One region of the Thiocapsa bogorovii genome, then DNA from elsewhere that is predicted to be linked to it. Evidence: predicted binding sites of a transcription regulator. Region 1 holds the regulator's gene; each other region holds the start of a gene.
What was found. The regulator FNR, encoded in region 1, switches genes on or off when oxygen is low (the NO sensors DNR and NnrR bind a similar motif). The targets are predictions, from matches to a motif close to TTGATNTANATCAA.
Positions count from the first base shown of each region.

Region 2: the regulator FNR is predicted to act here: its motif matches at 1,955-1,968, upstream of LT988_RS22975 (HPP family protein).
Region 3: the regulator FNR is predicted to act here: its motif matches at 1,250-1,263, upstream of LT988_RS03255 (TIGR01212 family radical SAM protein).

Region 1 is NZ_CP089309.1:4,305,058-4,308,332, forward strand. It holds gene rnhA (ribonuclease HI) at 1-177, shown strand, start outside; gene dnaQ (DNA polymerase III subunit epsilon) at 366-1,088, shown strand; gene fnr (fumarate/nitrate reduction transcriptional regulator Fnr) at 1,253-2,011, opposite strand; gene LT988_RS19100 (sulfur globule family protein) at 2,172-2,576, opposite strand; gene LT988_RS19105 (CTP synthase) at 2,898-3,275, shown strand, end outside.
Region 2 is NZ_CP089309.1:5,151,907-5,155,181, forward strand. It holds gene moaB (molybdenum cofactor biosynthesis protein B) at 1-12, opposite strand, end outside; gene LT988_RS22960 (hypothetical protein) at 89-250, shown strand; gene LT988_RS22965 (CBS domain-containing protein) at 448-1,086, opposite strand; gene LT988_RS22970 (hypothetical protein) at 1,170-1,652, opposite strand; gene LT988_RS22975 (HPP family protein) at 2,111-2,650, shown strand; gene LT988_RS22980 (nitrous oxide-stimulated promoter family protein) at 2,730-3,107, shown strand; gene LT988_RS22985 (NnrS family protein) at 3,131-3,275, opposite strand, start outside.
Region 3 is NZ_CP089309.1:682,332-685,606, reverse strand. It holds gene ubiU (ubiquinone anaerobic biosynthesis protein UbiU) at 1-220, opposite strand, end outside; gene LT988_RS03255 (TIGR01212 family radical SAM protein) at 240-1,214, opposite strand; gene LT988_RS03250 (DUF3683 domain-containing protein) at 1,559-3,275, shown strand, end outside.

The DNA of each region.
Region 1 (3,275 bases):
AAACGCAACGGCTGGCAGACGGCCGATCGCAAGCCCGTGAAAAACCGTGACCTTTGGGAGCGTTTGGATGGCGCCATCGGCGCTCATCAGGTGCGCTGGAAGTGGGTCAAAGGTCATGCCGGGCACGCCGAGAACGAGCGTGCCGACCGATTGGCAAATCGAGGGATCGCGGGCTGAATCGCGTCCGGCATGACATGCGCAATTTTCGATTCGACTCGTCGTCGCATGACTCGGCTCCCGTCGGTGCGGACGCGATTCAGATTCTTGAATTTCGCTCTTTAAACCGCGTCAGGTACGGGGGAGGCGTAGTCCTCCGGGATTCGCTTGCCTGCAACGCAGCGGTTTACACTATGGACGCGGTTTAAATGAGACAGATCGTTCTCGATACCGAGACCACGGGTCTCGACCCCCAGGCAGGCCATCGCATCATCGAGATCGGCTGTGTCGAGCTGATCGACCGCCGCTTGACCGGAAACAACTTCCACCGCTATCTCCAGCCGGATCGGGAGATCGACGCGGGCGCCTCCGATGTACACGGGATCACGAACGCCTTTCTCGCCGACAAGCCACGTTTCGCCGAGATTGCCGAGAGCTTCCTGGACTATGTGGAAGGGGCCGAGTTGATCATCCACAACGCGACCTTCGATCTCGGGTTTCTCGATCGCGAGATTCTAGGATGGAACGCCGAAGCGTCGCGGATCACGGACCTGTGCGAGGTGACGGACACGCTGATCATGGCCCGGCGCATGCACCCGGGGCAGCGCAACAGCCTCGATGCCTTGTGCAAGCGCTACGGCGTGGATCATCGCCACCGCGACCTGCATGGCGCCCTGCTCGATGCCGAGATCCTGGCGGATGTCTATCTCGCCATGACCGGGGGGCAGGTGGCGTTGAGCCTCGGAGAAGAGCTCGCGGCGCCGTCTCACGACGGACCGGACGCTCGGCATCGCGGCCGGCTGGATCCGAATCGGCCGCGCCTGCGGGTGATTCAAGCCGACCCGGCCGCGCTCGCCGCTCATGCCGCGCGCCTCGCGGCGATCCAGGCCGCAAGTGCGGAGGGTTGTCTTTGGCTTCGCGTCGAGGGATGACGCCGCCCGCGGTTTAGTCGTGTGTGGCCACGGAGATCCCCGCAGCCTTCATGGAGATGCTTCTTAGGGTTTTCAGTCTCCTAAACTGCGCCGACTCTAAGGGCTATCGATCGCTCCGAGGCCGATCCAGCCCTCCGAACATCACATACCGCAACGGGCGCAGTTTAGCTCTGCTGCTGTTGGCGGCGATTCTGCCCGGCGCCGCCCACCAGAGACTCCAGCGTACTCACATCGAGCAGCTGAATGTGCTTACGGTCGACGTTCATCAGTCCGTCGTCTTGGAATCGCGTGAAGAGACGGCTGACGGTCTCGACGGCGAGTCCCAGGTAGTTCCCGATCTCATGGCGGGACATGCTCAGATAGAAGTCGGTCGCGGACAGCCCGCGTTTGTGCAGGCGCTTGGACAGGCTGAGCAGGAAGGCGGCGAGACGTTCCTCGGCGTTCTTCTTGCCGAGGAGCAAGAGCATGTCCGTATCGTGTCCGATTTCCTTGCTGAGCAGGCGATACATCTGATGCTGCAGGCTCGGAATGGTTGCGGTGAGCTCTTCGAGTCGGGTGAAGGGGACCTCGCAGATAGCGGAGGTCTCGAGGACCTTCGCCGAGCAGGCATGGATGTCCTTATCGATCGCATCCAGTCCAATCACCTCGCCGGGAAGATGGAAGCCCAGCACCTGCTCGCCGCCCTCCGGACTCGGAGCGAAGGTCTTCACCGATCCGGTCTTCACGACATAGAGCGAACGAAATCGGTCGCCGTCTCGAAACAGGAAGTCGCCCCGGTGGAGCGGTCGTGTTCGCTTCACGATCTCGTCGAGTCGCTCGACATCATCCGGCGCAAGGCCCATAGGCAAGCAGAGCGACGACAGGGAGCAGTTTCTGCAGGCGACGCGAATGGTCTCCAATGAGATTACTTTGTGATGGCTCACGGCATCGCCCCTCGGTCTTCGGTCACCAGATTTTGAACCGTCGCTTGATCTGGATCAAGCGAAGATTATCTTCTTGTCGTCAGGCCGACCTGGACCCGCAAAAAAGGCCGCGCCCTCGCGGGCGCGGCCTTGACGCAAGCATGCCGATTCTGCGTTCGGCCTACTTGGCTTCGCCGGTCGCGGGAGCAGCGGGCGCGGCATAGGGTGCGGCGTAAGGCGCGCCGTAGTAGGGGACACCGTAACCGGGGTAGCCGTAGCCATAGCCTGGATAACCGTAACCGTAACCGTAGCCGGGATAGCCGTACCCGTAACCACGTCCGTAGCCATAGCCGCGCCCGCGTCCGTAGCCGCGACCCCCGCCGCTCATGTTCATGTTGAAGTCGCCCCAGCCGTCGCCGAGCATGTCGCCGAACAGGTCACCGAGGCCGGAACCATAGCCCGGGCCGTAGCCGCCATAGCCTGGCCCACCCCAACCGGGCCCCCACCACGCCTGGGCCGGGCTGACGGCCAAGGTGGCGGCACCTGCGATTGCGGCTGCACTCATCAATCTTGCTGTTTGACGCATCGTTGACGCTCCTCTGTTGACACTCATCTTTTACGACATCGATCAAGGCCGCTGTGTCGGCGCCCGACCCTAGACGAGCGCCGACAACGCCGAGAAGGTGTGTTTCGTCATTTGCGAAACCGCTCCGAATATACGCAGCCCGTTCGAGTTTGTGAAGGTCGCGCAGCACCCTGTCCGGCGTGCTCGCCCCCGGTCGTGATGTTCGCGACGCGCACGCTCGCGGCAGCAGCAAGAGCCGGCATTCGCATTGAGCAGTTGCGGGGTTTTTGGTAGCGTGTTGGCGGATCCGGGCCATTGCCCTCGACTGCCTCCACTACCCCCATGACCAAGTTCATCTTCATCACCGGCGGTGTCGTCTCGTCGCTCGGTAAAGGCATCGCGTCGGCGTCTCTCGGGGCGCTCTTGGAGGCTCGCGGCCTGCGGGTGACCATGATCAAGCTCGATCCCTACATCAACGTGGATCCGGGCACCATGAGTCCGTTCCAGCACGGCGAGGTCTATGTGACCGACGACGGCGCCGAGACCGATCTCGATCTGGGCCACTACGAGCGCTTCCTGCGCACCCCGATGGGTCGCAACAACAACTTCACGACCGGCCAGATCTACGAGAGCGTCATCCGCAAGGAGCGGCGCGGCGACTATCTCGGGCGCACCGTCCAGGTCATCCCGCATATCACCGACGAGATCAAGCAGGCGATC
Region 2 (3,275 bases), 850 kb from region 1:
GTGCTCGGGCATAGCATTGTCCTGTGCGGCGTGTCGTGATTGTCGCTCTGTATCCGGTCTTGTTGCATTGTATTCGGATGACACCTTCATGATCAGCACCGGAACATTGATGCTCTGCAAGGCGCTCCTGACCGCGGGAGCAATCATGGGCTTCCTGCTTCGGGAGCTCTGGTTGTTGCGTCGGATGAAACGCGAGGACAAGGCGCGCAAGGAAGAGCCGCCGGGCGCGTCCGGCACGACCGACCGTTGAGTGAAGCGCTGGATATGGCGACATCTTTCGCCCCCCGAGATCCGTCCGAAGACCCTCGCGAGGGCCTTCGCACGGCGCTGGTCGATCGTTCACGACTCCGGCCTGTCGCCGCATCCCGTCCCGAAGAGTGCCGATTGTAGCGTGCATGCGAGCTGGCGACCTTCGCAGAAATCCGGAGGTCGCGCCAGCGCCCCGCATCAAAACGACTGGACCTCGAGTTGGCAGGCAGCGAGAAAATCCTTGCGCATCAGGAGCCCCATCAGACGGTCACGATCGTCTACGACCGGCATGCTGCGCCCGCCGTGGTTCCTGAACGCGGACATGATCTCCGAGAAACCGGCGAGCTCGGTCACGGTCACCGCCGGGGCCGTCATCATCGTGCTTGTCGGCGTTTCGTGACAGCATTCGGCGAGACGGTCGTGGTGTTCGAACAATCGGGGAAGCAGCTCCAAAAAGCTATCCGCCCCGAGTCGCTTGAGAATATCCGTCTCGGTCAGGATCCCGCTGACCCGTCCGCCGTCTGCGACCACCGGAAGCGCCTTCACGCCTTGCCGCACGAAGAGTCCGGCCGCTTGCTCAAGCGGTGTCGTCGGATGCAGCGGTTGGATCGGCGAGCGCATGAGATTCCTCGCACACATGCGGCTGTTCATGCGCTCCACGGCGTGGGCATGAGCGAGGTGATAGATGGTTCTGAAGTCCGTCGTCGTGATGTCGATGTAACCGGGGATTTCCCGCATCGCATCCAGGATATCGGCGTCCGAAAGCGCGAGCTCCAGGATCTCGTCGATGCTGTCGTCGTCGGGTTCGTGAAAGGGACGAAGATGGTTCTCTGTCATCTGATGACCCCCGAATGATCGGCTTCATCGCCGCAGGCGTGGCTCATTAAGCGTCGATCATGCTCAAGTCGCCTTGAGACAGGTCAATCCGGTGACCTCCTGCGATGTTCGAGCGCTGGGCTTGGCGCCGGTTCGGACCGGGCGGCGTCCATTCCCAGCACCTGCCGGAGAAGCTGTCGCGAGCGTTCGGCGATCGAGGTCTGCGAGAGGTCCCGCTCCGCAAACAAGAGGTCTCGAGCAGCCCGCCGATCCTGGTAGATGACCTGCTCAGGCGTCGGGTTGAAGGGCTGCTCCAGGCTGATTCGGGCGATCCGTCCAAGATTCACACCGCGACCGTCGTCGAGCAGGATCAGGTGCGGTGCGAGACCCCGCACCGGGTCCGGTTGAGGAAACTCCAGGATGTCGAGCAGGATGTAGGGCTGTCCGGTCTGGCGAATCCCGAGTTGGATCTGGGTCGGCTCGAGCTCGACGAGAAAGATGGTCTGTCCCACGGCGCCGCGCAAGCGTTCGATTTGCCCCGCGTACGCGGAACTCGGCCAAATGTGTCCGGCGACGTCTTCGTTCATCGATCAATCGCCGCGCGGCTGTTCCGCTCGCGGCGGGGCAACCCGACGCCGCCGATTGATGGCGTCATCCGCACGGCCACGGTGCGGATCGCGCACCTCCGAGGTCGCCGTAAGTCCGTCGATGCGCAAGCGAAATCAGAGGCGGATGGTCGCCCCAGTGTCAAGTGAAGATAATCCACGATACGTTGCCTCGATGCGCCCTCGTCGCTTGGGAATTGGCGGTTCCAGGACCACGAGTCAACAGTTGGGTTGAAACCTCTCATGGGCGCGAGGCGACCCGATCGTGGCTTCGATGGTCAGGCTTGATATGGGTCAAGGTCCTCGTCGCGCCTCGAGATTCAAATCCGGGTCATCGGGTTCCCGCGGTTGTGGACCAGGTCGTACGCGCTCGCGATCCGCACCGCAGTCACATCGACATACCCGGTACGCAAGCCAACCGGAGGCATGCTTTGAGCCTGATGGCCTACGTCCGAAAGATGCGCGGGACCACCCGCGGAAGTCCGCCGCGGGTGAGCGATCAGGAGGTCTTCTGGTCCTGGATCGGCGCCTTTCTCGGGATCGGTCTGGTCGGTTGGGTCCATCAGGCGTTCTTCTCGGAGATCGACCTCACGCTCACCATCGGCTCGCTCGGTGCATCCGCGGTCCTGCTCTACGGGGCGCCGCGCAGTCCATTGGCCCAGCCTCGCAATCTGGTCGGCGGTCACGTCATCTCGGCGCTGGTCGGCGTGACCAGCTGGAAGTTGCTTTCTGCAGACCCCTGGCTGGCCCAATCGGTGGCCGTGGCGACGGCCATCGCGCTGATGCATCTGAGCAAGACCCTACACCCGCCGGGCGGCGCAACCGCGTTGATTGCCGTGATCGGCTCCGACGAGATTCATGCGATGGGCTATGACTACGTGCTGATTCCGGCAACACTCGGACCGCTGCTCCTCTTGGCGGTAGCCCTCCTCGTGAACAACATCCCGGCAACACGTCGTTATCCGGAGAACTGGATATGAGAGGATCCGGGTCGCGTCTTGCGAGGGATTTCGGGATTGATTGCAAGACCCGCTTCTAATCCGAATCCGAGGATAGCCAATGCTGTTCGGCCGTCGCATTACGCGCGAGAAGAGGACCATCGCCGCCATGATGGCGATCTACTGCCGGGATCATCACCCGGGCCACGAGGGACGATGCGCCGAGTGCGTCGCGATGCTCGATTACGCGCATCGCCGTCTCGACACCTGCCCTTTCCAGGAAGAAAAGCCGGCCTGCAATCTCTGCGAGGTGCACTGCTACAGCGCCCTGATGCGCGAGCGGGTCCGCGATGTGATGCGCTATTCGGGCCCGCGCATGCTATGGCCTCATCCGATCCTGAGTCTCGGGCACATCCTCGACAAGTTCCGTCCCGCGCCGACGTTGACGAAGACGCGTGCACGGATCGACGAGGCCCGATCGGACAGATCGTCCGAGTGATGCACGAGTGTCCCGAAGCCGCCTCAGCCGGGTCGCCCGTCCGGTCGGGGCGCGAACAACATGGGTGCATGAACCCATAGAAAGAGTCCGAAAGCGAGGATCCAGCAGAGCCCCGCGCTCATCAGCCAAACGTGGTAACCGGCCGGGTAGATGAGCGGTGCGAGACCG
Region 3 (3,275 bases), 2.0 Mb from region 1:
AGCCGCTCGGCTGGGCGTATGTGTTCACCGCGACGAAGACCTTGACCTTGCGGTCGCGTGCGTACTTCAGACCCTCGCGGATCTGTTTGTCGCCGAAGTTCAAGCCGGCGAAGTGACGGGCATTGGTGTCGTCGCGAAACCCGATATAAACGGCATCGGCGCCGTTGTCGACGGCGGCCTTAAGCGACGGCAGGTTGCCGGCGGGACAGACGAGCTCCATACAGGGTGGTCTCCGAGGGTCAGGCTGTGCTTGCAAGTTTTGGATGGGAAGCGGGCGCGGAATGATCGCCTTGGCGCGAGTCGCGTCGGTAAAGCTCCGCCTCGATGGCGTTCAGGACCGCCCATTTGCGGTTGCACCAAGCGGGTGCGAGCAGGATGTCTCGAGAGGCGGTACCCGTGAGGCGATGGAAGGTCACCTCGGGCGGCGTGCGCTCGACCAGGTCGGCGCAGATATTCACGTAGTCGTCGAGCTCGAGCGGCGTGTAGTCGCCGCGTCGCCAGTCGATCGCCAACCGGGTTTGGCGCACGACATGCAGCGGGTGGATCTTCAATCCCTCGACGCCGAGCTTGAGTACGCGCTCCAGGCTCGACAAGGCCGCGTCGCGCCCCTCGCCCGGCAGTCCGACGATGAGGTGCGCGCAGACCGGGATACCGCGACGGCGGGCGCCCGCAACCGCGGTTCGGAAGTCCGCGAAGTCGTGCCCGCGATTCACCCGCTCGAGCGTGCGGTCGTCCGCCGATTGAAGGCCCAGCTCGAGCCAGATCTCCTTGCCGCGGGCACGATAGCGGGCGAGCAGGTCCAGCACGGCTTCCGGGACACAGTCCGGACGTGTACCGACCGAGAGCCCGATCACGTCCGGGTGGACGAGTGCCGCGTCGTAGCGCTCGCGCAGTGTCTCGATCGGGTCGTAGGTGTTGGTGTAGGCCTGAAAGTAGGCCATAAAGCGCCGCGCCCCGGTGCGCTTTGCCAGGACCGCGCGCCCGCCATCAAGCTGCTCCGCGATCGGGGCCGGTTCCTTCGCATTCGGGCTGAAGGAGACGTTGTTGCAGAATGTGCAGCCGCCGATGCCTTTCCGGCCGTCGCGATTGGGGCAGGTGAACCCTGCGTTCAGCGCGAGCTTGTGCACCCGCTGGCCATAGCGGCTCAGCAGATACTGACCAAAGGTGTTGACGCGATCGCTGAGGACGCGGTGTTGGGTCGGGGGGGCGGACATCCGGGCAAACCTAACCGGGATCGATCTGCAGCCGTTTGACCCAAATCAACGTAAGGTCAATCGGCGTCTCCGAAGATCCTGAAGACGTGGAGAGGTGCAGAGATTCCGAGACCGTCCGAGATCATTCTCGTGGTCGTTGTCGTTGTCGTTGTCGTAATCGACGATCGAGTAGGACTACGATTACGACAACGACCACGACAACGAACGGTCTCGAACCGCATTCTCGACACGTCGAAAAAGCTCGAACCTGCGTGCAGCCTCGTCAACCGCATGGCCATGATCAGCGGCCTTTGCTGTACCATTTTGTGCAGTGCAAGAAACAACCGCCGATGACCAGATTCGATATGACCGCCGCTGCCCAGCAACGGATCCGCGAGATCCCCTATAACTATACGTCCTTCTCCGACCGGGAGATCGTCATCCGTTTCCTCGGGGAGCCGCTGTGGCGGTTGATCGAGGAGCTGCGCGGCAGCCGCCGGACCGGACGTTCGGCGCGGATGCTCTTCGAGGTGCTCGGGGACATGTGGGTGGTGACGCGCAACCCCTATCTGCAGGACGACCTGATCGACAACCCGGAGCGTCGTCGTCTGCTGCTTCAAGCGCTGGCGCATCGGCTCGATCAGTTTGAGCTGCGGCTCAACGACAATCGTCGGGCCGGTGAGCTGCTGACCGCGGCGCGAGCGGCGGTGCAGCGTTTTGCGGACTGGTTCGAGCAGGAGAAGGCGCAGCGCGCGCGCCTGCGCAAGGCGCTCGCCGGGATCACGCACAAGGACAACTTGGACTTCGGCGGCCTGGCGCGTGTCTCGCACGCGACGGATGCAACGGACTGGCGCGTGGAGATGCCCTTCGTGGTCATCTCGCCGGACGCCGAGGCGGAGGTTGCGCCGATCGTGCGGGCCTGTATCGACGCCGGTCTGACGTTGATCCCGCGCGGAGGCGGTACGGGCTACACGGGATCGGCGGTGCCGCTTCAGGCGATGACGGCCGTCATCAACACCGAGAAGCTCGAAGACCTCTCGGGTGTGGAGCGTATCGCGCTGCCCGGTGTGGAGGGTGTCGTGCCGACAGTGCGTTGTGGCGCCGGCGTGGTCACGCGCCGGGTGTCGGACCTGGCCGATCGCTCCGGTCTGGCTTTCGCGGTCGACCCCACCTCGCAGGATGCCTCCTGCATCGGCGGCAACGTGGCCATGAATGCGGGCGGCAAGAAGGCCGTTCTCTGGGGGACGGCCTTGGACAATCTGGCCTCCTGGCGGATGGTGACGCCCGATGCGGATTGGCTCGAGGTCGAGCGTCTGGATCACAACCTCGGCAAGATCCACGAGCAGCCGCTCGTGCGGTTTCGCATTCGACGCTTCCTGCCCGACGGGGTGACGCCCAAGGGCGAGCCCGAGATCCTGGAGATGGCCGGCTCGGCCCTGCGCAAGATCGGTCTCGGCAAGGACGTGACGGACAAGTTTCTCTCCGGTCTGCCCGGCGTTCAAAAGGAAGGCTGCGACGGGATCATTACCTCGGCGCGCTTCATTCTGCATCGGATGCCCGATCATGTGCGCACGGTCTGTTTGGAGTTCTTCGGCACGGATCTGGATCTGGCCGTTCCGGCGATCGTCGAGGTCAAGGACTATCTCGAAGCCCTGCCGGGCGTGCAGATGGCCGGGCTCGAACATCTCGACGAGCGCTATGTTCGCGCGGTGGATTACACGACCAAGGCGTCGCGGCGCGAGCTGCCTAAGATGGTGTTGATCGCCGACCTGGTGAGCGACGACGAGGCCCTGGTCGATACGGCCGCCGCGCAGGTGGTGACGCTCGCTCAGGCGCGCGACGGGGAGGGCTTCATCGCGGTCAGTCCGGAGGCACGCAAACGCTTCTGGCTCGACCGCGCCCGCACCGCCGCCATCTCGCGTCACACCAACGCTTTTAAGATCAACGAGGACGTGGTGATCCCGCTCGACCGGCTCGGCGATTACAGCCGCGGTATCGAGCGGATGAACATCGAGCAGTCGATCCGCAACAAGGACGCCATCATGGCGGCGGTGCTCGACTATCTGGCCGGGGATCTTGCCA